Regions from separate parts of the Aureimonas sp. OT7 genome, predicted to be linked through region 2. Evidence: riboswitches for the same ligand, from Rfam matches in the RefSeq annotation. Region 2 holds a riboswitch; the other holds the start of a gene.

Region 1 (15,733 bases), 780 kb from region 2:
AGGCTTCGAGCAGAACGATACCGACGGTGGTGCCGCGCAGCGCGAGTTGACCCTCGTTCATTTTGGTGAAGTTTCTGTCGTCGACCAGACGGATCTTTGTGCCATCGTACTTGTAATACTGGTTCGCCTGCGGGAAGGGCGCTGCGGCACGCGCATCCTTGTCGCTCATCAGGGCGCGATACTGCGCGACCGCGTCCTTCATCGAGAGGTAGGCTTCGGTCTGCGTCCCGACGGTCAGGATGGTGGGCAGCCTCAGCATTCTGCCGGCATCCCAGACCGTCAGGTACCAACTCTTGAACCAGTTGTCGGGCGCCGCCTGCTGCGCCGGCGTGAGCGTCTTCCAGAAGGCCTCGAAATCGCCGAAGGCGCCCGTCTCCTGATACGTCTGCAACTGCCAGAGCGTCTCGATCCGCGACAGGCGACGACTTTGCGTTTCGACGATCTCGCGTGCATCGCCGCCGATCGTGTCGTCGGCTTCCGGGTTGGCGCCCGACTGAAGTTCTTTCTCGAGGTTGCCGAAGGATTGCTCGATGCGCGCCGAATAAGTGTTGAAAATGCTGATGCGTTTCAGGGATTCGGACACAGCCAGTTGAACGCGTAAGACCTCTTCAGCCGAGTTGATGGCTTTGCTCTTTGAGGGCACGATATAGTCCGTCTTTCATGTGCGGTTTGCGATTGCACGGACGGATACAGTTGCCAGGATTCAGTTTTATGATATAACTATAAGTATAGTTTTTATACGGCGTTCCCGGCAGCCCGGTGCCGGCCAGGGTTGCCGTCAGGCGGGTTTCTCCCTTCCGCGCGACCAGCCCCTCCGCCAGCCGGCGCAGCGCCGGCAGAGCCGAAACGATCTCGGGTTTCAGGACCAGACAGGTATCGATGGGCGCGCTCCGGTCGCTCATGGCTTGCTGACCATGAAAAAAGCCCGCCCTGGCGGGCGGGCTGGGTTCAGCCTCTGGATCGGGCGCCTCAGGGCGTCAGCGGATGCGGCGACGCTCCGACGCGGGCTGGAACGCGATGCGCGCATGATACTGGCAGTATGGGCTGCCCTCGCCGGAGTGATTGCCGCAGAAGCGGAAATCCGGCGACAGCGGATCGCCGATCGGCCACTTGCATGTCCGCTCCGACAACTGCACCAAGGTCAGGTTGCGAGAGATGGGCACCACCTCGGCGCTGACGCGCTGCTGCGGCATCGGCTCCAGTTCGGGCTCCATCTTGAGAGCGGTTGCGCCCATGGTCCGTGCCATCGGCTGTTGTGCCGACGCGATGGACGCGGTGGGCTGCAGCACGCGCGGCGCCGAGGCTGCGGCGGCTTCGCGCTGGGGCGCGGCCGCAACCGGCGCCGGCGCACTGCGGATGGATGCCGGCGCGGGCTGGCTGGCCTGGGCGACGATTGCGGGGGCCGTCGATGCAGGTGCGACGGCCGCGGGTGCGGCGGCGGCGGCGGCCGGCGCGGAGGGCGCCTTGATACGGCTTTCCAGCTTCAAGCGGTGAACCTTGCCAATGACGGCATTGCGGCTGACGCCACCGAGCTCACCCGCGATCTGGCTGGCACTGTGCCCTTCCGACCAAAGCCGCTTGAGAGTTTCGATCCGTTCATCCGTCCAGCTCATCGCGGGTCCTTTCAATCCTGTCGGCGGCGGAATCCATAGGTGACCGGCGGCGGTTCAAGCCGGGTCATACCACATCTATTGAGCTGATGGGCTGGCCGCACGAAATCTGGTGTTGTCGGGGAAACTAGCAAAACGGCCGACGCCCTGACAAGACACACAGGGTTGTGGGCGAATCGAAAGTTGAGATATCCCCAGTCTTTGCGTGCGCCTGCACGCATGCGCGCGGAATGTCCTTGCGCGCACCTCATGTCGTTCATTCGTTGACAATGCGCAACCCCCGCATGGTATAGCGACACCGTTCTTTGCAGCGGAAAGATCAAAAAACGTCGCCAAATGGCAACGGGCCCGTTGTCTTTCAGCACCAACCCCAACTTTTCCGGAACCTTGTCGCCATGACACCCGAGACCGACACGCACTCCCCGTTGTACGCGACCTATGCGCGCGCGGACATCCGCGTGGAGCGAGGCGAGGGCGTGTGGCTGCGCACGGACGACGGGCGCAGCTTCCTGGACTTTTCCGGCGGCATCGCCGTCAACGTGCTCGGGCATGCCCACCCGCATTTGGTCTCGGCGCTGACGGAGCAGGCCCACAAGCTGTGGCACGTTTCCAACCTGTTCCAGATCCCCGGCCAGGAAAGGCTTGCCCGGCGGCTGACGGAAGCCAGCTTCGCCGACCGCGCCTTCTTCACCAATTCCGGAGCCGAGGCCCTGGAGTGCGCAATCAAGACGGCCCGGCGCTACCATTACGTGAACGGCCGGCCGGAGCGGTTCCGCATCGTGACCTTCGAGGGCGCGTTCCACGGCCGCACCCTGGCCACCATCGCCGCCGGCGGCCAGAAGAAGTACCTTGAGGGCTTCGGCCCCAAGGTCGAAGGCTTCGACCAGGTTCCCTTCGACGACATCGCAGCCCTGAAGGCGGCGATCACCGAGGAGACGGCGGCCCTGCTGATCGAGCCTATCCAGGGCGAGGGCGGCATCCGCCGCGCGTCCGGCGAATTCCTGCGGGCCTTGCGGCAGCTGGCCGATGCGCACGGCCTTCTGCTGATCTACGACGAGGTTCAGACGGGCGTCGGCCGCACCGGCGCCTTCTACGCCTACGAGCATAGCGGCGTGGCACCCGATATTCTGGCATCCGCCAAGGGCATCGGCGGCGGGTTCCCCCTGGGCGTCTGCCTGGCCACCGAGGCCGCGTCCGCCGGCATGACGGCCGGTACCCATGGCACCACCTATGGCGGCAACCCGCTGGCCATGGCGGTCGGCAACGCGGTGCTGGATGTCGTCCTCGAAGAGGGTTTCCTGACGCAGGTGCGCGACAGGGCCCTGCAGTTCAAGCAGGGGCTCGCCGGTGTCACGGACCGGTTTCCGGACCTGTTCGAGGAGGTGCGTGGCGAAGGGCTTCTGCTCGGCCTGAAGATGCGCGTGCCGAACGTCGACTTCATCGCGGCGCTGCGCGATCGGCTGATGCTTGCCGTTCCGGCCGGCGACAACGTCGTCCGCATCCTGCCGCCCCTGAACGTGACCTCGGACGAGGTGCGCGAAGGGCTGGAACGTATAGAGGCTGCGGCGCAGGCACTGTCCGCAACCCGTAAGGAGAGTGCAGCATGACACGCGGAACGGCCGGACGGCACTTCTTGGACATTTCGGCGATGCGGTCGGACGAGCTTCGCGCCATCCTGGACGACGCCGCACGCCGCAAGGCGGAGGGGCGCGCCTCTCCGCGCCCGCTCGACGGGCGCGTGCTGGCCATGATCTTCGAGAAGCCATCTACCCGTACACGCGTTTCCTTCGACGTCGCCATGCGGCAGCTCGGCGGCGAGACGCTGTTCCTGTCCGGCACGGAAATGCAGCTTGGCCGGGCCGAGACGATCGCCGACACAGCCCGTGTCCTGTCGCGTTACGTGGACGCCATCATGATCCGCACCACGGGGCACGAGCGCCTTCTCGAAATGGCGGAAGCTGCGACCGTTCCCGTCATCAACGCTTTGACCGACGATACGCATCCCTGCCAGATCATGGCCGATCTCCTGACCTTCGAGGAGAAGCGAGGCCCTGTCAGGGGCCGCACCTTCGCCTGGAGCGGTGACGGCAACAACGTGCTGAACTCCTTCATCGAGGCATCGGCCCGCTTCGGTTTCGCCCTGCGGATCGCGACGCCCGAGGGATCGGAGGCCGATGCCGGTTTCCTTCAGCGCGCACGGGCCGAAGGCGCCGATATCCTGACCACCCTCGATCCGGTCGAAGCCGTGACGGGCGCCGACTGCGTCGTGACGGACACCTGGGTGTCGATGGGCCGCGAAGACGTGGCGCGGGGGCATAACGTCTTCCTGCCCTATCAGGTCAACGAGGCCTTGATGGCCCATGCCCGGCCCGACGCGCTCTTCATGCACTGCCTGCCGGCCCATCGCGGCGAGGAAGTGAGCGACAGCGTGATAGACGGCCCGCAATCCGTCGTCTTCGACGAGGCGGAAAACCGCCTGCATGCGCAGAAGTCGGTGCTGGCCTGGTGCTTCGGGGAAGTCGACGTCCGTGGTTGAGGAGATCCGCCAGCCCGGCGAGTTCGGCTTCGCCGGCGACGACGCCGTCGTCCCGTTCGAGGTCGAGACGCTGGATGCGCGCGGCCGCGCCGTGCAACTGGGCGACATGATCGACAGCCTGCTCGGGCGCCACGATTATCCGGAGCCCGTATCGCGCCTGCTGGCGGAAATGATCGTGCTGACGGTCCTTCTGGGCACTTCGCTCAAGTTCGACGGCAAGTTTACCGCCCAGACGCAGACGGATGGACCCGTGGACCTGCTGGTGGTGGATTTTTCCACCCCATCCAGCGTCCGCGCCTATGCGCGCTTCGATGCCGAACGCCTGAGCGAGGCCGAAGCCGCCGGCATGACGAGCCCGGAAGACCTTCTTGGACGCGGCATCATGGCCCTGACGGTCGATCAGGGTGCGCTGATGCAGCGCTATCAAGGCATCGTCGAGCTGGCCGGCGCTTCCCTGGAAGATGTCGCGGAGGGGTATTTCCGTCAGTCGGAACAGATCCCCACCACGGTTCGCCTTGCCGTCGCAAGAATTGCACGGCGGCAGGATGGCGGCGGCTTCAAGGAAAGCTGGCGCGCCGGCGGCCTGGTAGCCCAGTTTCTTCCGCAGGCGCCGGAGCGCATGCGCATGCCCGACCTGCCCGGCGGGGATGCGCCCGAGGGTGCGGATGAGATCGAGTTCGAGGCGGATGACGCCTGGACGGAGGTGCGGGCGCTTGTCGACACAATCGACGATGCCGAGCTTGCCGATCCCGAAGTTGGCGTCGAGCGGTTGCTATTCCGCCTGTTCCACGAGCGCGGCGTCCGGGTGTTCCCGCCGACGGCCGTGCGGGATGACTGCTCCTGCTCGCGTGAGCGGATCCGCGAGGTTCTTGCCAACTTCACGCCCGAGGAACTGGCTGAAAGCGTCGAGGATGACGGCAAGATCCGCGTGACCTGCGAATTCTGCGGCGAGGCCTACGAGTTCAAGGCAGAGGAAGTCACCGGGCAATAGGCCCGGTTCTTCGCAACGTCAGTTCAACGTGCGCAGTCCATCCGGCGCGTCGAGGGAGAAGGGTGGAATGCTCACCTGGAACATCGAGCCGTCCACCCTTTCGAACACATAGTGGCCGCGCATGAACCCCGACGGTGTCGGCAGCGGGCATCCGGAGGTGTAGGTGAAGCTGTCGCCGGGCGATAGCAGCGGCTCTTCCCCGACCACGCCCGGCCCGCGCACTTCCTGCACGCGGCCCATGGCGTCGGTTATATGCCAATAGCGCGAGCGAAGCTGCACGGCCGCGCCCGAACCGTTCAGGATTTCGACCCGATAGGCGAACGCCCACCGGCCGGCCTCCGGGTCCGACTGGCCTTCGAGGTAGCTGGGCGTCACCGTAACGGTGATCTCGTGGGTGGTGCAGGTGAACATGGCTTGCGTGCGCTTCCATCAGGCGGCGTCGAGCGCCGCCTGGAAATCCTCGATCAGGTCGTCGACATCCTCGATGCCGGCCGAAAAGCGCAGCAGGCCGGGGCCGATGCCGGCCGCTACCTGCGCTTCGGGCGACAGGCTCTTGTGCGTGGTTGTGGCCGGATGGGTGATGAGGCTCTTGGAGTCGCCGAGATTGTTGGAAATGCTCACGATGCGCAGGGCGTTGCACAGCCGGAACGCCGCATCCTTGCCGCCCTTCATGTCGAAGCCGACGAGGGTGGAGCCGCCCTTCATCTGACGCTTGATGATCTCGGCGTCGGGATGGTCGGCCCGGCCCGGATAGATCACCCGCGCGACCTTGCTGCTGCCAGCCAGGAATTCGGCGATCCGGGCGGCGTTGTCCATTTGCTGGCGGACTCGCAAGGGCAGCGTTTCCAGCCCCTTCAGCAGAACCCAGGCGTTGAACGGCGAGAGTGACGGGCCGGTGTGCCGGAAGTAATCGTGCAGGTTCTCCTTGATCCATTCCGCCGAGGACAGGATCACGCCGCCGAGGCATCGTCCCTGTCCGTCGATATGCTTGGTGGCGGAATAGACGACGACATCGGCACCCAGTTCCAGTGGCTTTTGCAGCAGCGGCGTCGCGAAGACGTTGTCGACAACCAGGATGGCGCCGGCCGCGTGAGCGATATCGGCGACGGCGGCGATGTCGATGACTTCCAGCGTCGGGTTGGTCGGGCTTTCCAGGAAGAAGAGCCTGGTTTCCGGCCGTACCGCCGCGCGCCATTCTTCCAGGTTGCGGCCATCGACGAAGGTGGATTCGACGCCGGCGCGGCCGAGCACGGTCTGGATGATGTAGGTGCAGGAGCCGAACAACGCACGGGCGGCGACGACATGGTCGCCGGCCTTGAGCGAGCATTGCAGCGCGGCGGCCACGGCGGCCATGCCGGAGGCCGTCGCGCGGGCGTCGCCGGCGCCTTCCAGTTCCATCATCCGCTCTTCGAACATGCGGGTGGTGGGGTTGGCATAGCGCGAGTAGATGAAGCCGGGGTCCTCGCCGTTGAAGCGCGCTTCCGCCGCTTCGGCGGACGGATAGACGAAGCCCTGCGTCAGGAAGATCGCCTCGGATGTTTCGCCGAAGCCGGAGCGCACCGTTCCGGCGTGTATCATGGCGGTTGCAGGACGGAACGGCTTTTTCGCGCTGTCGGACATGGAAACCTCGGGGCGGCCGACTTCGGGCGACGCGTCCATGACCGGTCCTTGCGAGGAGATCGGCCCTTTAGCGACTTGTTTAACGTGGCTGCAAGCCGGCCGGCAAAATCACCACGGCACGTTCCTTAAGCCCCCGCGCGGTGCGGCGTCAACTGGCCAAACGGCACGCCTTCGTTTATGCGCGATACGCAACGTATCGCACAGGGTTGACGCAATGACTGAAGGCATCCTGCCGGACCGGGAAATCCAGGCCCTCCACGAGGCGGGGCGGATCGTTTCCGTCCGTCCGCTGGATGACGACCAGGTGCAGCCGGCCAGCCTCGACCTGCGGCTCGGCGCACGGGCGCACCGGGTGCGCGCCAGTTTCCTGCCTGGCCGCCAGCGCAGCGTGGAAGAGGCGCTGAACCGCTTTTCGCTGCATGTCGTGGACCTGTCGGAAGGCGCGGTGCTGGAAACGGGCTGCGTCTACATCGTGCCGCTGATGGAGCGTTTGTCGCTGCCGCCGGAAGTGCGTGCCGCCGCCAACCCGAAATCCTCCACCGGGCGTCTCGACATCTTCACCCGCGTCATCACCGATCGCGCCCAGGAATTCGACAAGGTGCCGGCAGGCTATGACGGCCAGCTCTACCTGGAGATTTCGCCGCGCACCTTTCCGGTGCTCGTACGGCAGGGATCGCGCCTCAGCCAGATCCGCTTCCGGCGCGGCCGCGCCACGCTGACCAGCGACGAGATCTCGAGCCTGCACGAGGGGGAGGGGCTCACCAGCGCGCTGGATGCCAATATCTCCGGTGGCGGGATCGCCCTGTCGGTGGACCTGACGGGCGACGACGACGGCATGATCGGCTATCGCGGCAAGCGGCATACCGGCGTCGTCGATGTCGACAAGCGGGACGCCCATCGCATACTCGATTTCTGGGAGCCGCTGCACCGCAGCGAGGGCGGCGTTCTGGTGCTGGACCCGAACGAGTTCTACATCCTCGTCTCGGAAGAGGCGGTGCACGTTCCGCCGGACTTCGCCGCCGAGATGACTCCCTTCGACCCGCTGGTGGGAGAGTTCCGGGTGCATTATGCCGGCTTCTTCGACCCGGGCTTCGGCCATTCGGGGGCGGGGGGCACCGGCAGCCGGGCCGTGCTGGAGGTGCGCAGCCATGAAGTGCCGTTTATCCTGGAGCATGGGCAGATCGTCGGCCGTCTGATCTTCGAGCGCATGGCCGCCCGCCCGGGGCGGCTCTACGGAGCGGATCTGAAATCGAACTATCAGGCACAGCGGCTCAAGCTGTCCAAGCACTTCTCCTGATGGCGGATGGCGGCAACTTCCTCTTGCGTGCCACCCGCCATTCCTATAGTGCATTCACCTACGGATGCGGGTGTAGTTCAGTGGTAGAACGCAAGCTTCCCAAGCTTGATGTCGTGGGTTCAATCCCCATCGCCCGCTCCATTTTCATTCCCTCTCCTGTCAGGCGTTGAGGCCACCGGCCTCCGCCCGTCGACGCCAGAAGACGATCCGCCGCTCGACGAACGAGACCAGCCAGAACAACGCCAGGCCGACGAGGCTGAGAAACAGGATGAGCGAGAAGATGCGCGGCGTATTCAGTTGCGCCGCCGCCACGCGGATCAACTCGCCGAAGCCCTTGCCGCCACCCAGGAATTCGCCGGTGATGGCGCCGGCCATGACGCCCACGGAGGCGATCTTGAGCCCGGTGAAGATATGCGGCAGCCCGAGCGGCAGCTTCATGCGCCACAGGGTTTGCCAGCGGGTGGCGCCCATGGTCTTGAAGAGCATGCGGGCGTTCTCGTCGGACGCATGAAGCCCGGCGGCCGTCGCCACGACGATGGGGAAGGTGGCGATGAAGGCTGCCAGCGCCACCTTGGACGAGATGCCGAAGCCGAACCACGCGAGGAACAGCGGCGCGAAGGCCACCTTGGGCATCGTGTCGATGGCGACCAGATAGGGCAGGACCACCCGCTCGCCGAAGCTGCTTTCGCCGACGATGACGCCGAGCGTGAAACCGACCGCGATGGCAATGACGAATCCCAGGGCGACTTCCTGAAGGGTGATCCACAGCGCCGCCAGCATGTAGCCGCCCGTGGCGAGATTGGTTCCCACCAGCAGGATGTCGCGGAACACCGCGGCCGGTGGCGGCAGGATGATCGGCGAAAACAGGCCGATGGCATGGACGCCCTGCCACAGGGCGATAAAGGCGACGGCCAGCAGCGCCATGCCGACCGGGCGTGGTATCCGGTCGATCAGCGGCACCTCTTCCTGCCACAGCGTTTCGGGCGGCGCCTCGCTTCTTTCCAGCTGAACGTGGGTCAATGCAGGCCTCCCTCGTCCAGAAGAGCGCGGATATGACGGACATAATCGCCGAGCTCGGGCGAGGTGAGCATGTCCAGGGTGCGTGGACGATCGAGCTCGATATGGATCGTCTCGACAAAGCGGCCTGGCCGCTTCGACATGACGTAGACGATATCCGACAGGATGACGGCCTCTGGAATGGAATGGGTAATCAGGAAGGCCGTCGCCTGCTTTTCCAGGCAGATGCGCTGGAGCTCCATGTTCATGAAATCGCGCGACAACTCGTCCAATGCGCTGAAAGGCTCGTCCAGCAAAAGGACGGACGGCTCGGTTACCAGCATCCGGCAGATCGCCGCACGCTGCGCCATGCCGCCCGAGAGCTTGTCGGGATAGACTTCTGCAATCCCTTGAGACCCACAAGATCGAGCAGCGCGCGGGCGGCAGGCTCCTTTGCCTTAGCAGCCGACGTCCCATCGCGGATCGCGATGGGAAGCAGGATGTTTTCGATGGTCGTGCGCCACGGGAACAGCGTCGCCTGCTGGAACATCATGCCGATATCGCGGCGCGGCCCCGTCACCGGTCGCCCCTCCAGCATGACGCTGCCGGACGAGGGTGGCGTCAGCCCCGCCATGATTTTCAGGAGCGTGGACTTGCCGCAGCCGGATGGCCCGATGATGGAGCTGAAGGTGCCCCGCTCCAGCGTCAGGTCCACATGGTCGAGGGCGCGGATGGCGCCCCGGCCGAAGGCCTTGGAGACGTTGCGCAGCGCGTAGACGGCATCGCCGTCCCGGGGCCGTGCGGCCGGATGCGTGGGCACCGCCTGTCGCAGCGCCGTCATTGCGCGTTCCAGCGTTCGACGAAGTCGTTGGTGTAGGCGGCGGACAGGTCCGGCAGCGGCGCCGAAAGAGCCTGCGTCGCCACCTGGGCATCCTGCCAGAGCTTCCAGTGCTCCGGCGGCTGATAGCCGAAAGCGTTGCCGGTATCGATCGGGGTGACGCGGTCCCTCATCGTTTCCAGCATGGCGGCGGCAAGGCCCGCATCCTCGCCTTCCTGCGGGTTGGCCGCGGCGGTATGCGCCAGGACGGCTTCGGTATTGGCGGGGTCCAGCCCGAAGCGCGTGCCCTTTACCATGGCGCGCCCGAACCCTTCGATCACGTCCGGATTGGCGTCGATATAGCTGCGGGTCGCCGCCCAGCCATTACCGAAATAGGCCAGGAACTCGTCGGGCGTGATCTCGGTCAAGGGAATGCCGCGCGCCTCGATGATGGCTGCGTCGGCCACGGCGGCCGCATAGGCGTCGATCTCGTCGCTCATGAAGGCGGCGACCGCGGTGCCCCCGTCGCCGACGGTCAGGAATTCATAGTCCCGCCCTTCCTCGAACCCTTCCTTCGCAAGGATCGCCCGCGTGAATCCGACTTCCGCGCCATCGGCCGTGCCGACGCCGATGGTCTTGCCCTTCAGGTCGGAGGGCGCGGCGACCTCGGAGCCCTCCTTGACGACGAGCCCGAACACCGATTTCGGCCAGTAATTGTACAGGAAGACGATGTCTTCTCCGCGTTCGCGGGCTGCCAGAAGAGGACCGGGGCCCGGCTGCCCGATCTGTGCCTGGCCCGCCGCCAGCGTCTGCAGCACCGTGGCCGATCCGTTGACGACCTCCACCGTCACGTCCAGCCCTTCCGCTGCGAAATAGCCCTCCGCATCGGCGACGTGCAACGGAAAGATATTGAGCGCGGACGGGTTGGGGACGACAACCGTCAGTGGCTTCAGATCCTGCGCTTGCGCGGCACCCTGCAGGGCCATGGCCGCAAGAAGGCATGCACCGGCCAGCGGCCGGATGCCGATAGAGAACGATTTCATGATCTTGACCTCCCTGGCCCGTATCTTCGGGCTCTCAGGAAAACCTACCACAGATAATATGCATGAAAACCCGCATTCGCCTCAGAATCGCACATTTTTCTTGCGTGCCGGCCCGGCCGGTCCCTTATTGTGGGTGCGCAGGGGGAGGACGTCATGAAAGTTGCGATCGTATCGGGTGCATCGGCTGGGCTTGGGCTTGCCCTGGCACGGAAGCTGGTGGAAGCGGGCTACGAAGTTTTGGGCATTGCCCGCTCACCCAGGCCCGAGGGCCTGCGGGCCGAGTGGCGCCAGGTCGATCTGCGCGATGTCCGCGATGCGGCGGCCGCGCTGGACCCGCTTGACGATATGGATGGCGCGAACGTGACCGAGGCGCTGCTTGTGCTGAATGCCGGCACGGAAGAGCCGATCGGGCCCGTCGGCAAGCTAGCGGTCGAGGACATAGCCGCGCATGTCGCCCTCAATCTGACCGCGCCTATGGCGATGACCGCGACCTTCCTGTCGAAGACGGAAGGGTGGCCCGCGGACCGGCGCATCCTTGCCGTTTCGTCCGGCGCATCGCGCCGCGCCACTGCGTACTGGAGTGCCTATACCGCCAGCAAAAGCGGCCTCGACGGCTTTGTGCGCGCGGTGAACGCCGAATATTCCGAGGGTGCCGGCGCGGCGGGCGCGCCCCGCACCGCCGCCGTGGCGCTGGCGCCGGGGGTCATCGACACCGCCATGCAGCAAAGGGTTCGCGAAGCCGATTTCCCGACCGTGTCCCGCTATCGCGGTCTGAAGGACAAGGGCGAGCTTGCGAGCGCCGATGAGGCGGCGGCCCGCGTGATGGCCTATCTGGCGCGGCCCGGTTTCGGCTCGGTGGAACTGGACGACGTGCGCAATTACGAGTGAGCCCGCAACGCAGATTCACGCGGCAGACCGGGCGGGCGCCCTTCCGTTCGCCATAAAAATCGTTAGAAAGCCGGAAACGCCGCAATTCTGCGATGGTCGCCGTGCGGCCTCGCACCGCTATGGACGACGCGCCCCATGAGCAACGACACTTTCATTCGCGAAGTGAACGAGGAAATCCGCCAGGAGCGGGCCCGCGCGATCTGGAAGCGTTACGGCATCGTCATCATCGCCCTGGTGTCACTGATCATCCTCGGCACGATCGGCTATGTCGTCTGGGAGCGTATGGCCGCCGGGCGTGCCGCAGCCGACGGGGACAGGCTGATCGCCGCACAGGAGCTGGTGTCCAACGGAGATTTCGCCGGAGCCGAAGCGGCCCTTTCCGCCCTGGCCGAGGACGGCACCGCGCACTATCCGGTCATCGCCCGCATGCATCTTGCCGGCGCGCAGTTGCAGGCGGGCGATCCGACGGCCGCCGTGGCCACCTACGACGCCGTCGCCTCCGATAGCTCGACCTCGCGCCCCTTGCGCGACATCGCCTCGATCCGCGCGGCCTATATCCTGGTCGATCACGGAACCGCCGACGATGTACGCCAGCGCGCCGAGGCCCTGACCGGCGAGGGAGAGCCCCTTCGCCATCCGGCGCTGGAGGCCATCGGCCTGGCCCTCTGGAAGGCCGGCGACCATGCCGGCGCCGCGCCTGTCTTCGGCCAGCTGGTGGACGATTTCTCGACGCCGGCCGGCATGGCCGAGCGAGCCCGCATGATGCAGGAGTTGATCTCGGCCGAAACCGGGCCCGCCCCCGCCGGGGAGGCGCCCTCGGCGCCTGACGCGGCCGGCGAGCCTGATCCGTCCTGAGCGGCCGGAAAGGCGCGACCATGGTTTCCATCGCCATTATCGGACGGCCGAATGTCGGCAAGTCCACCTTGTTCAACCGCCTTGTCGGCAAGCGTCTGGCGCTCGTCGACGACAGGCCGGGCGTGACGCGCGACCGGCGCGAGGGCGAGGCCCGGCTGCTCGACATCGAGTTCCAGGTTCTCGATACCGCGGGCCTGGAGGAAGCGGGCGGCGACACCCTGGAAGGTCGCATGCGTGCCCAGACGGAGGCCGCCATCGCGGCGGCGGACCTGTCGCTCTTCGTGGTGGACGCCAAGTCGGGCATGACCCCGCAGGATTCCCATTTCGGAGAGCTGTTGCGCCGCTCTGGCCGACCGGTCGTGCTGGTGGCCAACAAGGCCGAGGCGCGGGGCTCGGATGTGGGCTTCTATGACGCGTTCTCGCTCGGCCTTGGCGAGCCTGTCGCCATTTCGGCCGAGCATGGCGAGGGCATGGGAGACCTTCGCGACGCAATCGTGGCTGCCCTGGGAGAGGAAGCGTTCTTCGTCGATGTGCCGGAAGCCGAGGCCGACGTGCCTGTCGAGCTGGACGAGAATGGTGAGCCGGTCGAGACTTACGACGCCACCAAACCGCTGAATATTGCCATCGTGGGCCGGCCGAATGCCGGCAAATCCACGCTGGTCAACCGGTTCCTGGGCGAGGACCGGCTTTTGACCGGCCCGGAGGCGGGCATCACGCGCGATTCCATATCCGTGTCATGGTCCTGGCGCGGCCGTCAGATCAAGATGTTCGATACGGCCGGCCTGCGTCGCAAGGCAAAGGTGCAGGAGAAGCTGGAAAAACTGTCCGTCGCCGACGCCATCCGCGCCATCAAGTTTGCCGAGGTGGTCGTCGTCGTGCTGGACGCCACCGTGCCCTTCGAGAGGCAGGATCTGCAGATTGCCGACCTGATCGAGCGCGAGGGCAGGGCCCCCGTCATCGCCTTCAACAAATGGGACATGATCGAGGACCGGCAGGAGGCGCTGGACGATCTTCTCGAAAAGACGGAACGGCTCTTGCCGCAGATGCGCGGCGTCAAGGCCATCCCGATTTCGGGCGAGACCGGCGAGGGGCTCGACCGCCTCATGCGGGCGATCGTCGAGACGCACGAGACATGGAACCGGAGGATCTCCACCTCCAAGCTCAATCAATGGTTGGAGCGCGTGGTCACGCATCATCCGCCGCCCGCCGTGGCCGGCCGCCGCATCAACGTGAAGTACATGACGCAGATCAAGACGCGTCCGCCGACCTTCATCGTGTCGACGTCGCGGCCGGAATCGCTTGGCGCTTCCTATACCCGCTATCTCGTCAACGGGCTGCGCGAGGCGTTCGGCCTGCGCGGAGTGCCGATACGGCTGCACCTGCGCAAGCCCAACAACCCCTATGCATCCCGCCGCAAGCGCTACTAGGAGCGCTGCGTTAACCAAGCGCTAAGGTTAATGAAACATGATCGGCATCCATCGAAATGATTTGGATACCGAATATGAGCGTCACCAGAAGAGCTGCGCGACAGCCCGTTCCCGGACGCTCCGGCGGTCTTGCCCGGCGTACCCGCAGCCTTGTCGCATCGCTGATCCTGGCAACGGGGGCCGTACTCGGCCACCAGTCCGCCACCGCCGTCGCGGAGCGCCCCGAACTCGAGCTTGAGATCGCCGCCGGCCTCATGCAGGGCGCACTCGAACTGGAGCGGGAAGAGCTCGCCTCGCTGCGACCCGTGTCCGAGTTGGCCGAGCGCGGCGGCCGGGTGGTCAGCCAGTACACCATGCTCAAGCGTTTCTCCACCGGGCGAATCGCCCGCAACGGCCCCCGTCTGGCCGCCGAGATCGCTGGCGGGGACGCCATCATGCTGACGGCACTATCGGGGCTTCCCGCCCGTTTCGAGGCCAGCCCCGACCGCCTCGCGCGCTTCGAGCGCGCCAACCCCTTCAAGGATACGGTCGAGGACACCATGGCCATCGCCGATGCGGAGGCGTCGCAAAAGCCGCTGCTGCGCGAGGCGAAAGCCGACACCGGCACGATGGAACTGGGTTACGCCCCCGCCTCGGGGCCGGCGGCATCCGGCCGGTTCGATACGATCCTGAGCGGCGAGGGGCCATCCTTCGTGCCGCCGATCGGCGAGAAGGACCATGCCTGGGCGGCGACGCCCCTGCCTGCGGATGCCTTCGGCACGGCCGAGCAGACCTGCCTGGCGACGGGCATCTATTTCGAGGCGCGCGGGGAATCGGAGCGGGGCCAGGCGGCCGTCGCACAGGTGATCCTGAACAGGGTGCGCAACCCCGCCTACCCCGACACGATCTGCGGGGTGGTGTACCAGAACCGAAACTGGCGCAATCGCTGCCAGTTTTCCTTCGCCTGCGATGGGCGCGCCGACCGCATCACGAACAAGCGCGCCTACGAACGGGCCGAACGGATCGCCATGGACGTGACCACCGGCCGGGAGTGGCTGGCGGATGTCGGGTCCGCCACGCATTATCATGCGACCTATGTTCGCCCGCGCTGGGCGCGGACGATGGAAAAGGTGGACAAGATCGGCCTCCATGTCTTCTATCGCACCTATAATGGCGGGTGGAACTGACGGAAGGCCGAGGACATGGCTGTGAACGAACAGGAGTCGGAAGGCCCCGCGCAGGATCTGGAATTCGTCGCGCGGCGCGCGCGCCTGAACGAGCGGCTCGACGCCGCCCGTGCGCGCCAGGCGCCGCAGCCCTCGGCACTGCAGCCCAAGGGCGGCCTGTCCGGAATGGCGGCCGGACTGAAGATCGCATCGGAGTTCATCGCGGGCGTCGTCGTCGGGGCGCTGATCGGCTACGGAATCGATCTTGCCTTCGGTACGCGGCCCATCGGATTGATCGTGTTTCTGCTGTTCGGCTTCGTCGCCGGCGTGACGAATGTCGTCCGATCGGTCTCGAAGGACAGAAAGTCGCCCGATTCCGGCCAACAAGACCCTCTTGATCGCCCTTAGGGAGTTGCGAAGCGGTCCTTGTGACGCTATGGCAGTGTCGCCCGCACGGAGCTTCATGCCAATGACGACGAAGACTTCCTGTCTTCGTATCGTCGGATCC
Region 2 (15,733 bases):
CGAAGCGGCCGTCGGCGATGGCCGACAGGAACGGGCCGACGATCTGCTGATAGCCGACGACGACGTTGGTCTGGGCGCTGGCCGCGCCCGACAGAAGCCCGATTGCAGCAGCCGTTATCGCCGCCCTGGCGATACCCCGAAACGATAGGCGCATGGATAGGTGCCCTCCAGTACGATTGGTTGGTCGATCTTGCCGGTCATGCCTGAACACTCGGGAGAGTTTAGCGAGGGGCGCGCTTTACAATAGAGCCAGATGCAACCAACATTAGGTCCAGTTGAATCCGTCCGGATGCGGCCGTGGCGCGAATATCGGAAGCCATCTTCTTCGTGGACCGCGGCGCGCCGACCGGCCTGCAGTCGCAGATCCGCGAAACCCTCGTCTCCGGGATCCTGTCCGGCCGCCTCATTCCGGGCGCGCGGCTGCCGTCGTCGCGACGGCTTGCCAGCTATCTCGGCATCGCCCGGATCACCGTGACGCTGGCCTATCAGGAGCTTGCGGCGCAAGGATACATAGAAGTCGGCGCGCGGCGGGTGTTCCGCATATCGGAGCAGGCCCCCGTGAAGCGTGTCCGGCCGCTGGAAACGGAGCGGCCGGACCGCCAGATAGACTGGGAGACACGGCTGAAGCAGCACTTCGGCGGCGTCAAGCCCATCCGCAAGCCGCTGGACTGGCACCGCTACCCCTACCCTTTCCTGTACGGCCAGATGGACCGGTCGCTGTTCGACCTGCGCGGCTGGCGCGATTGTGCGCGGCGCGCGCTGAGCCCCGGCGACTTCGAGCATATGGCCGGCGATTTCGCCGCCGCCGACGATATGCAGCTTGTCAGCTATATCTGTTCGCGCACCTTGCCGCGCCGGGGCATCAGGGCCCAGCCGGAAGAGATCCTCGTTACGCTCGGTGCGCAGAATGCCTTGTGGCTGGCCGTCCAGCTTATCCTGCGGCGGGGCACGCACGCCGCCTGCGAAAACCCCTGCCATCCGGATATCTTCGCCGCCCTGCACCATTCCGGCGCAAAGGTATGGCGCGTCGACGTGGACCGCATGGGCCTGCCGCCCGGCAACCTCCCGGCACGGCTGGATGCCGTGGTGGTGACACCCAGCCACCAGAGCCCGACATCGGTCCGCATGCCGCTGGAGCGCCGCCAGCACTTGCTGGACGAAGCGGAACGCCGGGATTTCGTGATCCTGGAGGATGATTACGAGTTCGAGATGAGCTTTCTCGCACCACCGATGCCGGCCCTGAAATCCATCGACCGAAGCGGACGCGTCTTCTACATCGGCAGCTTCTCCAAATCGCTTTTCCCGGGCTTGCGGCTTGGCTATCTCGTGGCGCCGGCACCGGTTATCCGCGAGGCCCGGGCGCTGCGTGCCCTGATCCTGCGGCACCCGCCCGGCCATCTCCAGCGCACGGCGGCCTATTTCCTGGCGCTCGGCCATTACGACGCCGTCATCCGGCGCATGCGCCTTGCCTACGCCGAGCGGCACGAGGTCATGGCGGCGTCGCTGGCCGCGGCCGGGCTGGACATCGCCAGCAATGCGGCAAGCGGCGGCACCTCGTTCTGGATCGAGGGGCCGCATGGCACGGATGCCGACCGGCTGGTCGAGGAGTTGCGCAGCGACGGCGTGCTGATCGAATCCGGCTCACCGTTCTTTCCAGACCCGGACGCCCCGTGCCGATTTTTCCGGATGGCCTATTCGTCCATCCCGGCGGACCGCATCGCGGAAGGCGTGCGCCGCACCGCGCTGGCGCTGGACAGTCACCTGCCCAACGCGCGAACCTCTCTCTCCGCCCGGCGGAGTATGTCGTAGGCCGCACGCTTGCGGGCGTGGAACTCCGCAAGATCAGGGTTTGGCACGGTCTCGTCCCCGATGCCGCACATATGGGCGGCGGCCCCCGACAGATCCGGAAAGGCTCGGGCAGCCACGGCGCCGATGATGGCGCTGCCCAAAAGCACCGGCTCGGCCGTCTTGGGCAGAACGACGCGCATGCCGGTGGCATCGGACAGGATGCGCCGCAGAAGGGGCGAGCGCGCCGCGCCGCCCGATACGACGATGGCGTCCAGAGCCACGCCCTTTTCGGCCATGGCCCGGACGATGTCGCCCGTACCGTAGGACAGGCCGCACAGGCCGGCCACGAACAGGCGCACCAGCGCGTTCTCGCTGGCATCCAGCGTCAGCCCGGTTATAGCGGCCGTGGCGGCCGGGTCCGCCTCCGGCGAGCGATTGCCGAGAAATTCGGGCACCACATGCAGGCTGCGCGCCAGCCGCGCCGCCTCTTCCACCGAACCGGCGGCCTCGATGGCCCGGCGCTCGAGCTCGCTGAGCAGCGACAGGCCCCGCGCCTCGGCCGCCTGCCGCACGGCGGCATGGGCGGGATGCAGCGATACCAGGAAGTCCAGACCGGCGCCATAGGCCGATTGCCCCCCTTCCAGCAGCCAGTAACCCGGCAGGAGAGAATCCCGGTACGGGCCCCACACGCCGTCGACGAAGGCGGCCTCCCGGGTGACGGCCATGGCGCATGAGGAGGTGCCCATGATGAAGGCGAGCTCGGATGCAGGCTCGGCGGCGACGCCGTCGCGGCTGGCGCCCAAAGTGCCGATGCCGCCCGCATGGGCGTCGATGGCCGGCGCACCGACGGCCGTGCCGGGCTGGAGCCCCAGCTCCGCTGCCGCCGCCTGCGTCAGGCCGCCGCTGATCGGCTCGCCGATGTCGGCGACATCGGTGCCGATACGCACGAAGCCTTCTTCCGCCAGTTCGCCGAGCCCGATCGTGTGGAAATAATCCGGGTCCCACCGCCTCTCATGCGCAAGGTAGGTCCATTTGCAGGTCAGCGTGCAGACGGAGCGCGTCAGGCTGCCGGTGGCGCGGAAGGTGAGATAGTCCGCAAGGTCGAAGAAATGCTCGGCATCGGCAAAGATGGCGGGCCGGTTCTCCTTCAGCCAGAGAAGCTTGGGTGTCTCCATCTCGGGCGAAATGACGCCGCCGACATAGCGCAGCACCTTGTGCCCCGTCGCGTTGATGCGGGCGGCCTGCTCCAGCGCGCGGTGGTCCATCCAGACGATGATGTCGCGGGCGGGATCCTCGCTGGGGCCGACGGGCAGGCCCTTGCCGCCCGGCCCGACCACCACCAGAGAGCATGTAGCGTCGAAGCCGAGGCCCCGCACGGCCGACGGCTCGATGCCGGACAGCGCCATGGCCTCGCGGACGGAGGCCACGACCGCCGCCCAGATATCGTCCGAAGACTGCTCGACGATATCGTGCTCGCCCCGCCAGATGCGGATATCCCGCCGCGCGGTGCCGAGCAGCTTGCCCGTGTCGTCGAAAACGCCTGCCCGCGCACTCCCCGTGCCGACATCGACCCCAATGAATGCGTCCATCATTCCCTTACCAGCAGGTGTAGCCTCCGTCGGCGACGACGATGGAGCCCGTCAGGAGGCTGGAAGCATCGGAAGCCAGGAAATGCACGACCGACGCGATCTCCTCCGGCTGACCGACCCTCCCCATCGGCGTCATGTCCAGCCACACCTTATACATTTCGGGGTTCTCTTCCATACCAAAGCGTGTAAGCGGCGTTTCGATATAGGTCGGCGCGACAGCGTTGACGCGCACCCCGCGCTGGCCCCACTCGGCCGCCAGAGATTTCGTCAGGTGGTGCACGGCGGCCTTCGAGGCGTTGTAGAAGGCCTGTGGCTGCGGCTTGTTGACGATGAATCCCGACATGGAGCCGATATTGACGATGGCGCCCGAACCGCCTTCCAGCATCTTGCGGCCGAATTCGCGGCAGCACCAGAACAGGCCGTCCACATTGACGTCCATATGAAAGCGCCAATGCTCGTCGCTCGTGTCTTCGGCGCGCACGTCCGATATCGCCACGCCGGCATTGTTGACCAGGATGTCGACGCGGCCATGATCGGCCATCACTCTGTCGGCCAGCGCCGCGACATCGGCGGATTTCGTCACGTTCAGCGTCGCGCCGAAGGCTTTGGCGCCCTTCGCGGTCAGCCGCTCGACGGCGCCCTTTACCCGCTCGCCATCCATGTCGGCAACGATCACCGTCGCACCGGCCTCTGCGAGGGCGTTGGCGCATGCTTCCCCGATGCCCTGGCCAGCACCCGTCACGACGGCGACCTTGCCGTCCAGTTTCAGCTTTTCGAGATACATGATGCGTGTCCTAGACTGTTCGGGTTTGCTCAGCCGGCGGAGCGGCCTTCGGCATCGAAGCGATGCAGGTTGTTCTGTTCCGGCGTCAGCCAGACCGGGTCGCCATGCGCCACCCGATACTCGCCGATCGAGCGGGCCGTGATCTGCTCGCCGCTGTCCAGCCGGACGTGGATGAATGTGTCCGACCCCAGGTGCTCGGCGACACCCGCCGTACCCCTGATGTCGCCGCCGGTGGTGGAAATCGTCATATGCTCGGGCCGCACGCCGACGGTGGCGGCACCGTTCCGGGACGCATACTCGCCCTTCAGGAAGTTCATGCGCGGAGAGCCGATGAAACCGGCGACGAAAAGGTTGGCCGGCTTACGGTAGAGTTCCAGGGGCGAGCCCACCTGCTCGACGCACCCCTTGTTCAGGACGACGATCTTGTCGGCCATCGTCATGGCCTCGACCTGGTCGTGCGTCACGTAGATCATGGTCGTGCCGAGTTGCTGGTGCAGTTCCGACAGTTCCAGGCGCATGTTGACGCGCAAGGCGGCGTCCAGGTTGGACAGGGGTTCGTCGAACAGGAAGCCGTTCGGCTCGCGCACGATGGCGCGGCCGATGGCGACGCGCTGGCGCTGGCCGCCCGACAGTTCGCGGGGGCGACGTTCCAGGTAGTCCGTCAGGTTCAGCGTGGCTGCCGCCGCCTCCACCTTGCGGGCGATCTCCGCCTTGGCGACGCCGGCCATCTTGAGCGGAAAGCCGATGTTGGCCCGCACGCTCATATGCGGATAGAGCGCATAGGACTGGAACACCATGGCAAGGCCGCGCCGTGCCGGCGACACGTTGGTCACGTCCTGCCCGTCGATCTCGATCTTGCCGCCGGACACATCCTCGAGCCCGGCGATCAGCCGCAGCAGGGTGGATTTTCCGCAGCCGGACGGACCGACGAAGACGACGAACTTGCCGTCCTCGATGGTCAGGTCGAGGCCGGGAATGATGGTCACGTCCCCGAAGCGCTTCTGGACGTTGGTCAGCTGGATCGCACTCATGCCGGGTTCCTCACTTGACGGCGCCGAAGGTCAGGCCACGCACAAGCTGCTTCTGCGAGAACCACCCGATGATCAGGATGGGTGCGATCGCGAGCGTCGATGCGGCCGACAGCTTGGCGTAGAAATTCCCCTGCGGGCTGGAAAAGGATGCGATGAAGGCCGACAGGGGCGCGGCGTTGGTGGTGGTCAGGTTGAGCGTCCAGAACGCCTCGTTCCAGGCCAGGATCACCGACAGAAGCACGGTCGAGGCGATGCCCGGCACCGCCATCGGCGCCAGCACGTGCAGAATCTCGTGCCGCAGCGAGGCGCCATCCATGCGGGCGGCTTCCAGGATCTCGCCCGGTATCTCCTTGAAGTAGGTGTAGAGCATCCACACCATGATCGGCAGGTTGATCAGGAACAGCACGCCGATCAGCCCGGCCCGCGTATCCAGAAGGTTGAAGTCCCGGAACAGAAGGTAGATCGGCACCAGCACGCCCACGGCCGGCAGCATCTTGGTGGACAGCATCCACAACAGGATGTCCTTGGTGCGCTTGCCGGGCGAGAAGGCCATGGCCCAGGCCGCCGGCACCGCGAAGAGCAGTCCGATGAAGGTGGAGCCGAGCGACAGGTACACCGAATTCATCATGAAGCGGAAATAGTTCGACCGCTGGTTTACCTCGCGGTAGTTCTCCAGCGTCCAGTTGAAGAACAGGTATTTCGGCGGGATGGCGATGGCATCCAGCTCCGACTTGAACGAGGTCAGGACGGTCCAGAGCACCGGAAAGAAGATCATCAGGCCGACGAGCCATCCGATGACCGTAAAGGCGGCCTTGCGGCGGGTGGAGACTGCGCGCGCCATGGGTCTCAGGCCTCCAGGTTCTTGCCGATGATGCGGATCAGGAAGATCGCGACGATGTTCGCCAGCACCACGGCCACGATGCCGCCGGCCGAGGCGCCGCCCACGTCGAACTGCAGCAGCGCCTGGCTGTAGACGAGATAGGGAATGTTGGTCGTCTGCAGGCCGGGGCCGCCGCTGGTGGTCACGTAGATCTCGGCGAAGATGGACAACAGGAAGATCGTCTGGATCAGCACGACCACCGTTATGGCGCGGGCCATGTGCGGCAGCGTGATGTACCAGAAGATCGACAGGGCGCCGGCGCCATCCATCTCGGCCGCCTCGCGCTGGTCTTCCGACAGCGACTGGAGGGAGGTCAGAAGAATCAGGGTGGAAAAGGGCAGCCATTGCCAGGCGACGATGATGATGACGGCCGTCAGCGGCGCGACCGAGAACCAGTCTATGGCGCCGATGCCGATGGCGTTGAGTGCCTGGCCGATCACGCCGTAGACCGGGTTCATCATCATGTTCTTCCACACCAGCGCGGCGACGGTGGGCATCACGAAGAAGGGCGCGATCACCAGCAGCCGCACGATGTTGACGCCCCAGAAGGCCTGGTCGAGCAGCAGGGCGAGCAGGATGCCGCCGCAGACGGTGATGACGAGGACGCCGGCAACGAGCGCCAGCGTGTTGCGCAGGGCCGTGAAGAAGGCCGGGTCCGACAGGAAGAACTTGTAGTTCGTCAGCCCGATGAAGGGCGTCTCGGCCGGATTGAACAGGTTGTAGTTCAGGGTCGAGAAATACAGCGTCAGCGACAGCGGCACGATCATCCAGATCAGGAGCGCGATCACCGAGGGCGCCAGCATCAGCCGGGCGGCCGTATGCGTCTGTGCGGTAGCCATGGCGGTTGGTCCGGTGGTTCGGCGTTGCGGCCACGCACCTGGCGCAGACACTTCGCCCTTGCTGAAGCATGAGGCAGCATGTGCGCGGCCGCTGCCGGACTTGCCCGGAGCGGCCGCCCGTCTTCGGGTGCTACTTGATGTACCCGCCGCGGGTCATCTCGCGCACCGCCGTCTGCTGGGCAGCGCTGAGGGCCTGCTCCACGGGCATGGAGCCGGAGACCGCCGCAGCCATCTGCTGCCCGACCGCCGTGCCGAGCCCCTGGAATTCAGGGATGGCGGCAAACTGAAGGCCGACATAAGGCTTGTCCGGCGTGATGGATGGGTCGGCGTTGTTGATCGCCTGCAGCGTTGCGGCGGCAAAGGGCGCGGCGCTGGTGTATTCGCTGTTCTCGTACAACGAGGTGCGCGTGCCCGGAGGAACGTTCGCCCAGCCTTCCTTCTGTGCGACGAGGTCCAGATAGGCCTTGGACGTGGCCCAGGAAATGAAGGTCTCCGCCGCCTCGGCCTTCTGCGATCCGGCCGGAATGGCCAGCGACCATGCCCACAACCAGTTGGCGCCGCTGTTGGGGCAGTTCTCGACCCCGCAGGGGAACGGCGCGAAGCCGACCTTGTCGGCCACCTGGCTTTCCTTCGGGTTGGTGACGAAGGACGCGGCCACCGTCGCATCCATCCACATGGCGCAACGCCCCTGGTTGAACAGCGACAGGTTTTCGTTGAAGCCGTTCGACGCGGCGCCCGGAGGGCCGTATTTCGTCATCAGGTCGACATACATGGCGACGGCCGTCTTCCAGCCTTCGCTTTCGAACTGCGGCTGCCAGTCGGCATCGAAATAGTTGGCGCCGAAGGACCGGGCCATCGAGCCGAGGAAGGCCATGTTCTCGCCCCAGCCGGGCTTGCCGCGCAGGCAGATGCCGTAGACGTCGGGGTTGGACGCCTTGATCTTCTCGGCAGCCTCCGCGATGAACTGCCATGTCGGCGCTTCCGGCATGGTCAGGCCGGCCGCCTCGAACAGGTCCTTGCGGTAAAGCGTCATCGCGCTTTCGGCATAGAAGGGCGCAGCATACAGCGTGCCGTCCTGCGACAGGGCCTCGCGGATGGGCGGCAAAATGTCGTCGACGTCGTAATCCGCACCCAGATTGTCGAGCGGCAGGAGCCACTGGTTCTTCGCCCAGATCGGCACCTCGTAGGTCCCGATGGTCATGACGTCGAACTGGCCGCCCTTGGTGGCGATGTCCGTCGTCACGCGCTGGCGAAGCACGTTCTCTTCCAGCGTCACCCAGTTGACCTGGATGTCCGGGTGCTGCGCGGTGAATTCCTGGGTCAGACCCTGCATGCGGATCATATCGCCATTGTTGACCGTCGCGACGGTCAGGGTCTGTTGAGCGGCGGCCGGCCCCGCAAGGGCCAGAAGTGACGCTGCGCCAGCCAGAAGCGCCTGTCTGAACATGAGGATGAGGGCCTCCCAACCCAGAGAAGTGAGCAAATGTCCGTTCCATGGGCAAATTCTCACCGACCGTCCCCGGTGTCAAATCAATTTGGTTGCGCGACGCACAATTGATTTTGCGACGCTAGGGCAGAAGGGCGCGCGCGGTTTCCTCGTCGGTTATCAGGCCACTCACCAGGCCGCCGACCACGGCGGCCCGCATGGCCGGCAGTTTGGAACGGCCCATGGCGAGTGCGATGACATCTCCCTTTCCGGTCGCCGGCAGCGGCGCGCTCGCCACGCGCTCGTTATAGGGACAGTCGAGGAAACGGCCCTTTTCGTCGAAGACCCAGCCAACGATTTCTCCGGTGCCCCCGAGGCGGACGAGCTCGTCGCATTCCTCCGGCGATATGAAGCGATCCTTCATCAGCGGCGCATTCGGGCCGATCTCGCCGATGCCGACGAAGGTCACGTCCGCCTGGGCCGCAAGCGACAGGGTGCGCTCGACGACCTTCTGCTCGTGCAGGAGGGCCCGCTCCTGCGGCGAGGATACGACGACCGGCAGCGGCATCGGATAGAGCGAGGCCTCCTCGATCCGGTCTGCCATCGAGAAGATGACGTTGAAGACGGAGGCCGAGCCGTCGAGCGTGATGTTGCCGGTCAGCGATACGATCCGGTGCAGCGGCGCGCGCAACGCCGGCAGTTGCTCCACGGCGGCCTTCAAGGTGCGGCCGGTGCCCATGGCCAGGATGGAGGGTGTCTGTTCGGCAAGGCGCCGCTGGATTTCCGCCGCACCGGCCAGCGCAACGCCGAGGGTGGTGGAGCTGGAGGATGCATCCGACGGCACCACCTCGACGGAGCGCAATCCATGGGCCTCGCGCAGCGACTGGGCGAGATCCAGACAGGCCGCGATGGGATGGTCGATGCGCACCTTGACGAGGCCGGCGCTGATGGACAGGGAGACGAGACGCTGGGCGCTCTGCCGGGAAATGCCCAGTTGCCGCGCGATCTCGTCCTGCGTGCGGCCGGCGACATAGTACAGCCAGCCGGCCCTTGCGGCATCGTCCAGTCTCTGCACGTCGTCCTGCCGGATCTTTACCATGATGCCGAATGCCCTCCTGCCGGCCGCGCCGGCCAGACCGGACGCCCCTCTATGTGATGACCTTCAAGCCGCGGGCCTGTCAAACGTCGCTTCGCCGAAGGGCTTGAACGGTCCGCCCCGCCATGGCACTATGCGCCCCGCATCAAGAGTTGGGCGCGACCCAACGCCAACCTGCCGATCCGGGCAAGGTGGTGCTTCCGCAAGGGAGGATGTGGCCTTTCCGGCAACCAAACGGACAAGCCCCATCGTCGCGCCGCTCACAGCAGGGAAATGGCACGATGGGCAAAAGTTCGAACTTCGATCCGATCTCCAGGCTTCATCTGGGCAAGGCCGACTCGGCCATGTTCATCGGCCATGCCATGACCATGCCGGGGTGCGGCAAGCGCGCCTGCGCCGTCTATTGCGTCGTCCATCGCGGCTCGTCAGGCCCGTTTACCCATGTCTATCTGGTGCCGGTCGACGGCGGTTACCGCAGCGAGGTCTTCCTTGCGAAGGTTCTTGAAGGCGAGCGGGTCGCCGAAGCCCTGGCCTGGTCCGAGCGCGCCCTGGCGATCGTCCTGGATGGCGAGGCGCGCTGCGCCGCGTGATCGCTCAATCGGCACTCGGCAGGCGGCGCATCGTAAACTCGACACTGCCGTCCGGCAGCAGCCGCCAGCTTTCCACCGACGTCCAGTAGGCCGCCTTCGGATACCGATCGAACCATTCGCGCGCCTTCACGCGGGCTTCCGGCCGCGGCAGCGTATAGGTTTCCCGCACGAAGCTGTCGCGCGGCGGGCCCGGCCTCGCGCGCGTCCTGGCAAGCTGGCGTTTCAAACCGTCCAGCGGTGGCTTCTGCATGCGCGCCATCACCAAACCCATGGCTTCCGCGACAGGCGGGGCCTTTGCTCCTGTTGAAAGATAGGGCGGACCGCCATCGAAGTGGATCCCGGATCCGCAGAAATGGCAAAGCCTTCCACGCGGAAGGTAAACGCACTAGTTTGCTTGTCGGTTGGGTAGCGGCGTCGCGCGTTATGACTGTACTGGCGCGCGCTACTGGAGGACGACATGGAAAGACCGGATCTGCCGCAGGGGCTCCCCGAGGGGCTCGACGACAAGAAGACGATAGCGCGCGAATGGTTCGAAACCCTGCGCGACAGGATCTGCCAAACCTTCGAGGCCATCGAGGACGAGATGCAGGAAGACGGCGGAACGCCGGCCGGACGCTTCGTCCGCACGCCCTGGTCACGCGACAAGGATGGCGGCGGCGGCGTTATGTCGATGATGCATGGGCGGGTCTTCGAGAAGGTCGGCGTCCACGTGTCGACGGTGCACGGGCAGTTCAGCGCGGATTTCGCGAAGCAGATTCCCGGCGCCGGCGACGATCCCAATTTCTGGGCCTCGGGAATTTCGCTGATCGCCCATATGCGCAACCCCAACGTGCCGGCCGTGCACATGAATACACGCATGGTGGTCACGACCGGGCAATGGTTCGGCGGCGGAGCGGACCTGACGCCGACGCTTGCGCGCCGGCGCAACCAGGACGACCCGGATACACTGGCGTTCCACAAGGCGATGAAGTTCGTCTGCGACCGACATGCCGGGGTCGCCAACTACGACCGCTTCAAGCAATGGTGCGACGAGTATTTCTTCCTGCCCCACCGCAACGAGGCGCGGGGCATCGGCGGCATCTTCTACGATTGGCTGCATTCTCCGATCGAAAGCGGCGGCTGGGATGCCGATTTCGCCTTTACGCGCGATGTCGGCAAGGCGTTCCTGGTGGTCTATCCGCATCTCGTGCGCCAGAACATGCGCAAGCCCTACACCGAGGCCGACCGCGAGGAGCAACTGATCCAGCGCGGACGATACGTGGAATACAACCTGCTCTACGACCGGGGTACCCTGTTCGGGCTGAAAACGGGAGGCAACGTCAACTCGATCCTGTCGTCCATGCCGCCCGTGGTGAAGTGGCCCTGATCACCGGTCCTCTTCCTCAAGCACATCCAGCGGGCACGCCACCCCGGCGCGCTCGCATTTGCGACGGTAGGCGATGGCCCAGAAGGCCGGGTTGCGTTCCTTCGAGACACGCTCGATCAACCCCATGATGAAGGCTTTCTTCATGGGGCCGCTGCCGGATTGCGGGAAGGCATCCTTTTCCGCCTTCGTCATGGTGCAGCCGACGCAACGCCCCTGGCGCTTGTACTTGCACACATCGACGCAGGGGGATGGGGCATCGGCCCAGGGGTCGGACACGGCACTCTCCTGATTGGAATGCGTCCAATATAAGAGGCTCAGCCGCGGCCTTCCAGCTTGTCGAGCGGACAGGGCCTGTCCTTCTTCTCACAGCGGCGGCGATACATGCGCGCCCAGTACGCATAGCGGCCGGCCTGCTGGAGGCGCTCGCTCAATTCCACGAAGAAGGCGCGCTTCTTCGCCTTGCCCTCGAGCCGCTTGAACCGCTTCTTCTCGGGCCTGGTCATCCGGCAGCCGACGCAATGGCCCGCATCGCGGAACTTGCAGACACCGATGCAAGGAGATGGCGCCTTGCGCCACAGGCCGGCCATGAGCGTCAGTTCCGGTCTTCGGGCAACGGCGGAAGCGGAAGGGCCGGTACGCCGTCTTCCAGGAGCGATCGCACGTCCTCGGCCGTCGCTTCGCCATAGATGCCGCGTTTCTCGCTCTCGCCGAAGTGGATGCGGCGGGCCTCCTCGGCAAATTTATGGCCGACATAGTCCGAATTGGCGCGAACCGCGCGGGCCAGTTCCTGCAGCTTCGCCATGGCCGCCTCCATCCTGTCCCCGACCATCGCCATCGACGCAGGAGCGGCTTCCGGGGCGGTGGCGACGGCCGGCGCCATCAATGCCTTCTCGACGCGCGCCGCATCGCAGACGGGACATTGCAGCAGGCCGCCGGCCGACTGCCGGTCGAAATCCGCGCCCGAGCGGAACCACCCGTCGAAACCATGGCCGCAGGATGTGCAACGAAGCGAATAGCGGATCATGACGCCTTGGCGGAAAACTCGGTGGCGAACGGACGCCGGTTGCGCAGGTTGGGAATCTGGCCGCGCGCCGTATCCACCGCCGTCAGGTCCAGCCGGGCCACCGCGATGCCGGGCTCGTCTCCGTCGACTTCCGCCAGCACCCGGCCCCAGGGATCGATGATGATCGAATGGCCGTAGGTTTCGCGCCCGTCGGCATGCCGTCCGCCCTGGGCCGCGGCAATCATGAAGGCGTTGTTCTCGATGGCTCTTGCCCGCAGCAGCACATGCCAATGCGCCTCGCCGGTCTGCCGCGTGAAGGCGGCGGGCGCCGTCAGCACGTTGGCGCCGGCCAGGGCTTCGGCGCGGAACAGTTCCGGAAAGCGCATGTCGTAACACACCGCAAACCCCAGTCGCACATCCGCCCCGCCCACGGAAAACCTTGCCAGGGCGGCACGTTCGCCGGGCACATAGGTACGCGACTCGCGCCAGCTTTCGCCATTGTCGAGATCGACGTCGAACATGTGGATCTTGTCGTAGGTTTCCACCTCATGGCCATCGGGCCCGAACAGGAAGGCCCGGTTGGCCGCCATGCCGCCCGGCGCCGCGATGGCGGTGGAGCCGATATGCAGGTAGATGCCATGGCGCCGTGCCAGATGGGACGCCGCCGCGACGACCGGGTCGTCCGCCGCCGGCCTCAGGCTGGCCAGGAGCGCGTCCCTGTCGCGACAGACGGCGCCCGTCATTTCCGGTGTCTGGACATAGGCCGCCCCCTGGGCCGCAGCCTGGCCGACCAGCGTTTCCAGCGATGCGATGTTGTCCTCGGGCTTCGTGGTGGAGCGCATCTGCACCACTGCCGCGATAAGCTCTGCCATGGTTCAGCCCTCCTGCCCGGCCAGCATCGGATCGAGCCGGCCGGCTGCGTCGAGCGCATAGAGGTCGTCGCAACCGCCGACATGGACCCCGCCGATGAAGATCTGCGGAAACGTCGTGCGGCCGTTGGCACGCGACAGCATCTCCTGCCGGAAGGCCGGGTCGATGGTCGCGTCCTTCTCCTCAAAGGAAACGCCCTTTCTGTCCAGCAGCGCCTTTGCGCTTGTGCAAAAACCGCAAAGCTGCCGCGTATAAACCGTAACCTGCACCATCAGTCCGTGGCCCTTCCGAGAAATCCTGCCACATATGCGGCGGCGGGACGCCGGCCGCAACCCTCGAGAAGGTCAGGACGAACACCCGCGACGCACCGGCCGCCTTCAAGGCACGGGTCGCGGCGCTGACCGTGGCCCCTGTCGTATAGACATCGTCGACCAGCAGGACGGCCCTGCCCTTCAGCCCGGCGCGTTTGCGCCTGGGCACCATGAAGGCACCCGCCACATTGGCGGCGCGTTCGGCGCGGCCGAGCCCGACCTGGCTGCGCGTCGCCTTGCTGCGCACCAGCGCATCCTGCCGAAGCGGCACACCGGACAGGCCGGACACCTGAACTGCCAGTTCGGACGCCTGGTTGAACCGTCGTTTCAGGAGGCGCATGCGATGCAGCGGCACCGGAACGACGAGGTCGCAGGATGGCAGGAGATCGGCGCCGGCCCGGACCATCCACTGCGCCATGGGACGGGCGAGATCCGCGCGGTCTCCATATTTCAGGCGCGACGCCAGGCCGAGCCCATGGTGGACGACCGCCGAGCGCGCCATATCGAAAGGCGGTGGATCGGCCAGCGCCGCGGCGCTGACCTGGCCGTCGCCGAAATCGAACTCCATGGGCGTGCCCAGGATGGCGCAATACGGCCTGTCGATGAAGGCGACACGCGGCCAGCAGGCCGGGCAAAGGCCGCCGTGCAGCGTCGTGGCCGCGCTACAGCCGATGCAGATGGGCGGGAAGGCCATGTCCAGGCATGCCGAGGCCAGGCCGGACGGCCAAGCTCGCCAAGGCGGCCTCGCCGCGCTATTCACCCAGTGCCGCATGCATATGTCCCTATATGCGACATCATGCCGCAACAAGGACGAGGCAGCAACATCATGGCGAACGATCGCAAGCAGGCCGAAGCCCCGTTCGACCGGGATCGACAGGCAAACCTGAGATTGCGCTGGGCGGGGCGCGGCATGGCAGAGGCGAGCTTCCTCTACGATGCCGTCGCCGCCGAACTGTCCGAGCGCCTTTCGCTCGTTCAGCGCCGGTTCGAGACGGGCCTGGAGATTGGCGGGTATGACGGGCGGCTGGCACGGTCGGCGTCAGCGCAGGTCGAAACCATGATTCGCATGGCGCCCGAACGACGATGGCTGGCGGAAACACCACTGGCGGTTGCCGGCGACGATGAATGGCTTCCCTTCCGGGACGACAGTCTCGACCTGGTCCTGGCGCCGCTGACCCTGCACCAGACGAACGACACGCCCGGCGCGATGGCGCAGATCCGCCGCGCGCTGAGGCCGGACGGGCTGTTCCTCGCGGCCCTGATGGGCGGCGAGACGCTGTGGGAGCTGCGCGCCAGCCTGATCGCCGCCGAGGCTGAGATCTACGGTGGCGCATCGCCGCGTGTGCAGCCCTTCATCGAACTGCGCGATGCCGGCGCGCTCCTGCAGCGCACGGGCTTCGCGCTGCCGGTCATCGACCAGGAGCGACAGGTGGTACGCTACGATACGATGTTCGGGCTGATGACCGATCTGAGGGCGATGGGCATGGCAAACAGCTTGCTTGCGCGCAGCCGCAAGCCGGTCGGCCGGCGGCTTTTCCTGCGTGCGGCGGAACTGTACGCACAGCGGTTCTCAGATGCCGACGGCCGCGTCCGCGCCACCTTCGATATCATCTACCTGTCGGGCTGGAAGCCGCATGAAAGCCAGCAGAAGCCACTGGCGCCGGGCAGCGCGAAGGCGAGCCTTGCGGATGTGCTGAAGGATCGGTCGGGCGGCTAGCGCCTTTCAGACTTCGTCGAAAACCTGCCTGCGCCGATGCGTCAGCAACTGCCCCGGCGGCTGCCGTCGGGCAGCTCCAGGCAGGGCGCCGGCCCGCGGCCGGTGTCGAGGCGGATTGCGCCGGCGGGCTGCTGCAGGCCGATGGACCCCGTTTCCATCCGGTCGACGCCCGACGGGATGGTCGCGAACCGGGGTTCGGAGCGCAGATTGCCCGGCTGAATGGCGAGTGCGGCCACGACGGCAACCGCACCGAACACGATCGTGGCGCGGCAGAGCGCCATCGCCGTGTCGCGCCGCGTGCAACGCCTGCCCTGGTAGCTCACCCTGCTCATTGCGCCTTCAAGCCCCTCAGCCATCCTGCCAATCAAGACCTACCATCTGCCAAGCGGCGGGTTAATAAACCCTGAATGGGCATTACGCCCGTCAGGGGATGGTTAACGACG

What was found. A riboswitch is a leader RNA that binds a small molecule or an ion and turns the genes downstream of it on or off. The one in region 2 is predicted to bind S-adenosylmethionine.
Region 1: it holds a riboswitch for S-adenosylmethionine, as region 2 does, so the genes downstream of both, IGS74_RS08135 (O-succinylhomoserine sulfhydrylase) here and IGS74_RS04370 (hypothetical protein) in region 2, are expected to answer to the same signal.

The regions. Positions count from the first base shown of each region.
Region 1 is NZ_CP062167.1:1,683,766-1,699,498, forward strand. Features, by position in the region: gene IGS74_RS08100 (hypothetical protein) at 1-643, opposite strand, end outside; gene IGS74_RS08105 (hypothetical protein) at 609-902, opposite strand; gene IGS74_RS08110 (GcrA family cell cycle regulator) at 978-1,613, opposite strand; gene IGS74_RS08115 (aspartate aminotransferase family protein) at 2,006-3,217, shown strand; gene argF (ornithine carbamoyltransferase) at 3,214-4,146, shown strand; gene IGS74_RS08125 (Hsp33 family molecular chaperone) at 4,139-5,137, shown strand; gene apaG (Co2+/Mg2+ efflux protein ApaG) at 5,156-5,548, opposite strand; gene IGS74_RS08135 (O-succinylhomoserine sulfhydrylase) at 5,567-6,757, opposite strand; SAM riboswitch at 6,805-6,882, opposite strand; gene IGS74_RS08140 (2'-deoxycytidine 5'-triphosphate deaminase) at 6,972-8,054, shown strand; tRNA gene IGS74_RS08145 (tRNA-Gly) at 8,121-8,195, shown strand; gene IGS74_RS08150 (ABC transporter permease) at 8,214-9,074, opposite strand; gene IGS74_RS20265 (hypothetical protein) at 9,071-9,421, opposite strand; gene IGS74_RS20270 (ATP-binding cassette domain-containing protein) at 9,385-9,891, opposite strand; gene IGS74_RS08160 (ABC transporter substrate-binding protein) at 9,888-10,910, opposite strand; gene IGS74_RS08165 (SDR family NAD(P)-dependent oxidoreductase) at 11,064-11,798, shown strand; gene IGS74_RS08170 (tetratricopeptide repeat protein) at 11,934-12,653, shown strand; gene der (ribosome biogenesis GTPase Der) at 12,674-14,080, shown strand; gene IGS74_RS08180 (cell wall hydrolase) at 14,155-15,246, shown strand; gene IGS74_RS08185 (AtpZ/AtpI family protein) at 15,262-15,633, shown strand.
Region 2 is NZ_CP062167.1:901,637-917,369, reverse strand. Features, by position in the region: gene tauA (taurine ABC transporter substrate-binding protein) at 1-154, opposite strand, end outside; gene IGS74_RS04410 (PLP-dependent aminotransferase family protein) at 298-1,809, shown strand; gene IGS74_RS04405 (FGGY-family carbohydrate kinase) at 1,758-3,380, opposite strand; gene IGS74_RS04400 (glucose 1-dehydrogenase) at 3,385-4,161, opposite strand; gene IGS74_RS04395 (ABC transporter ATP-binding protein) at 4,191-5,192, opposite strand; gene IGS74_RS04390 (carbohydrate ABC transporter permease) at 5,203-6,033, opposite strand; gene IGS74_RS04385 (sugar ABC transporter permease) at 6,039-6,911, opposite strand; gene IGS74_RS04380 (sugar ABC transporter substrate-binding protein) at 7,042-8,358, opposite strand; gene IGS74_RS04375 (sugar-binding transcriptional regulator) at 8,480-9,436, opposite strand; SAM-I-IV-variant riboswitch at 9,571-9,677, shown strand; gene IGS74_RS04370 (hypothetical protein) at 9,715-10,023, shown strand; gene IGS74_RS04365 (hypothetical protein) at 10,028-10,282, opposite strand; gene hemF (oxygen-dependent coproporphyrinogen oxidase) at 10,481-11,389, shown strand; gene IGS74_RS04355 (DUF1289 domain-containing protein) at 11,390-11,665, opposite strand; gene IGS74_RS04350 (DUF1289 domain-containing protein) at 11,704-11,976, opposite strand; gene IGS74_RS04345 (DUF1178 family protein) at 11,982-12,413, opposite strand; gene IGS74_RS04340 (carbon-nitrogen hydrolase family protein) at 12,410-13,264, opposite strand; gene grxC (glutaredoxin 3) at 13,268-13,534, opposite strand; gene IGS74_RS04330 (ComF family protein) at 13,446-14,267, opposite strand; gene IGS74_RS04325 (methyltransferase domain-containing protein) at 14,400-15,290, shown strand; gene IGS74_RS04320 (hypothetical protein) at 15,332-15,622, opposite strand.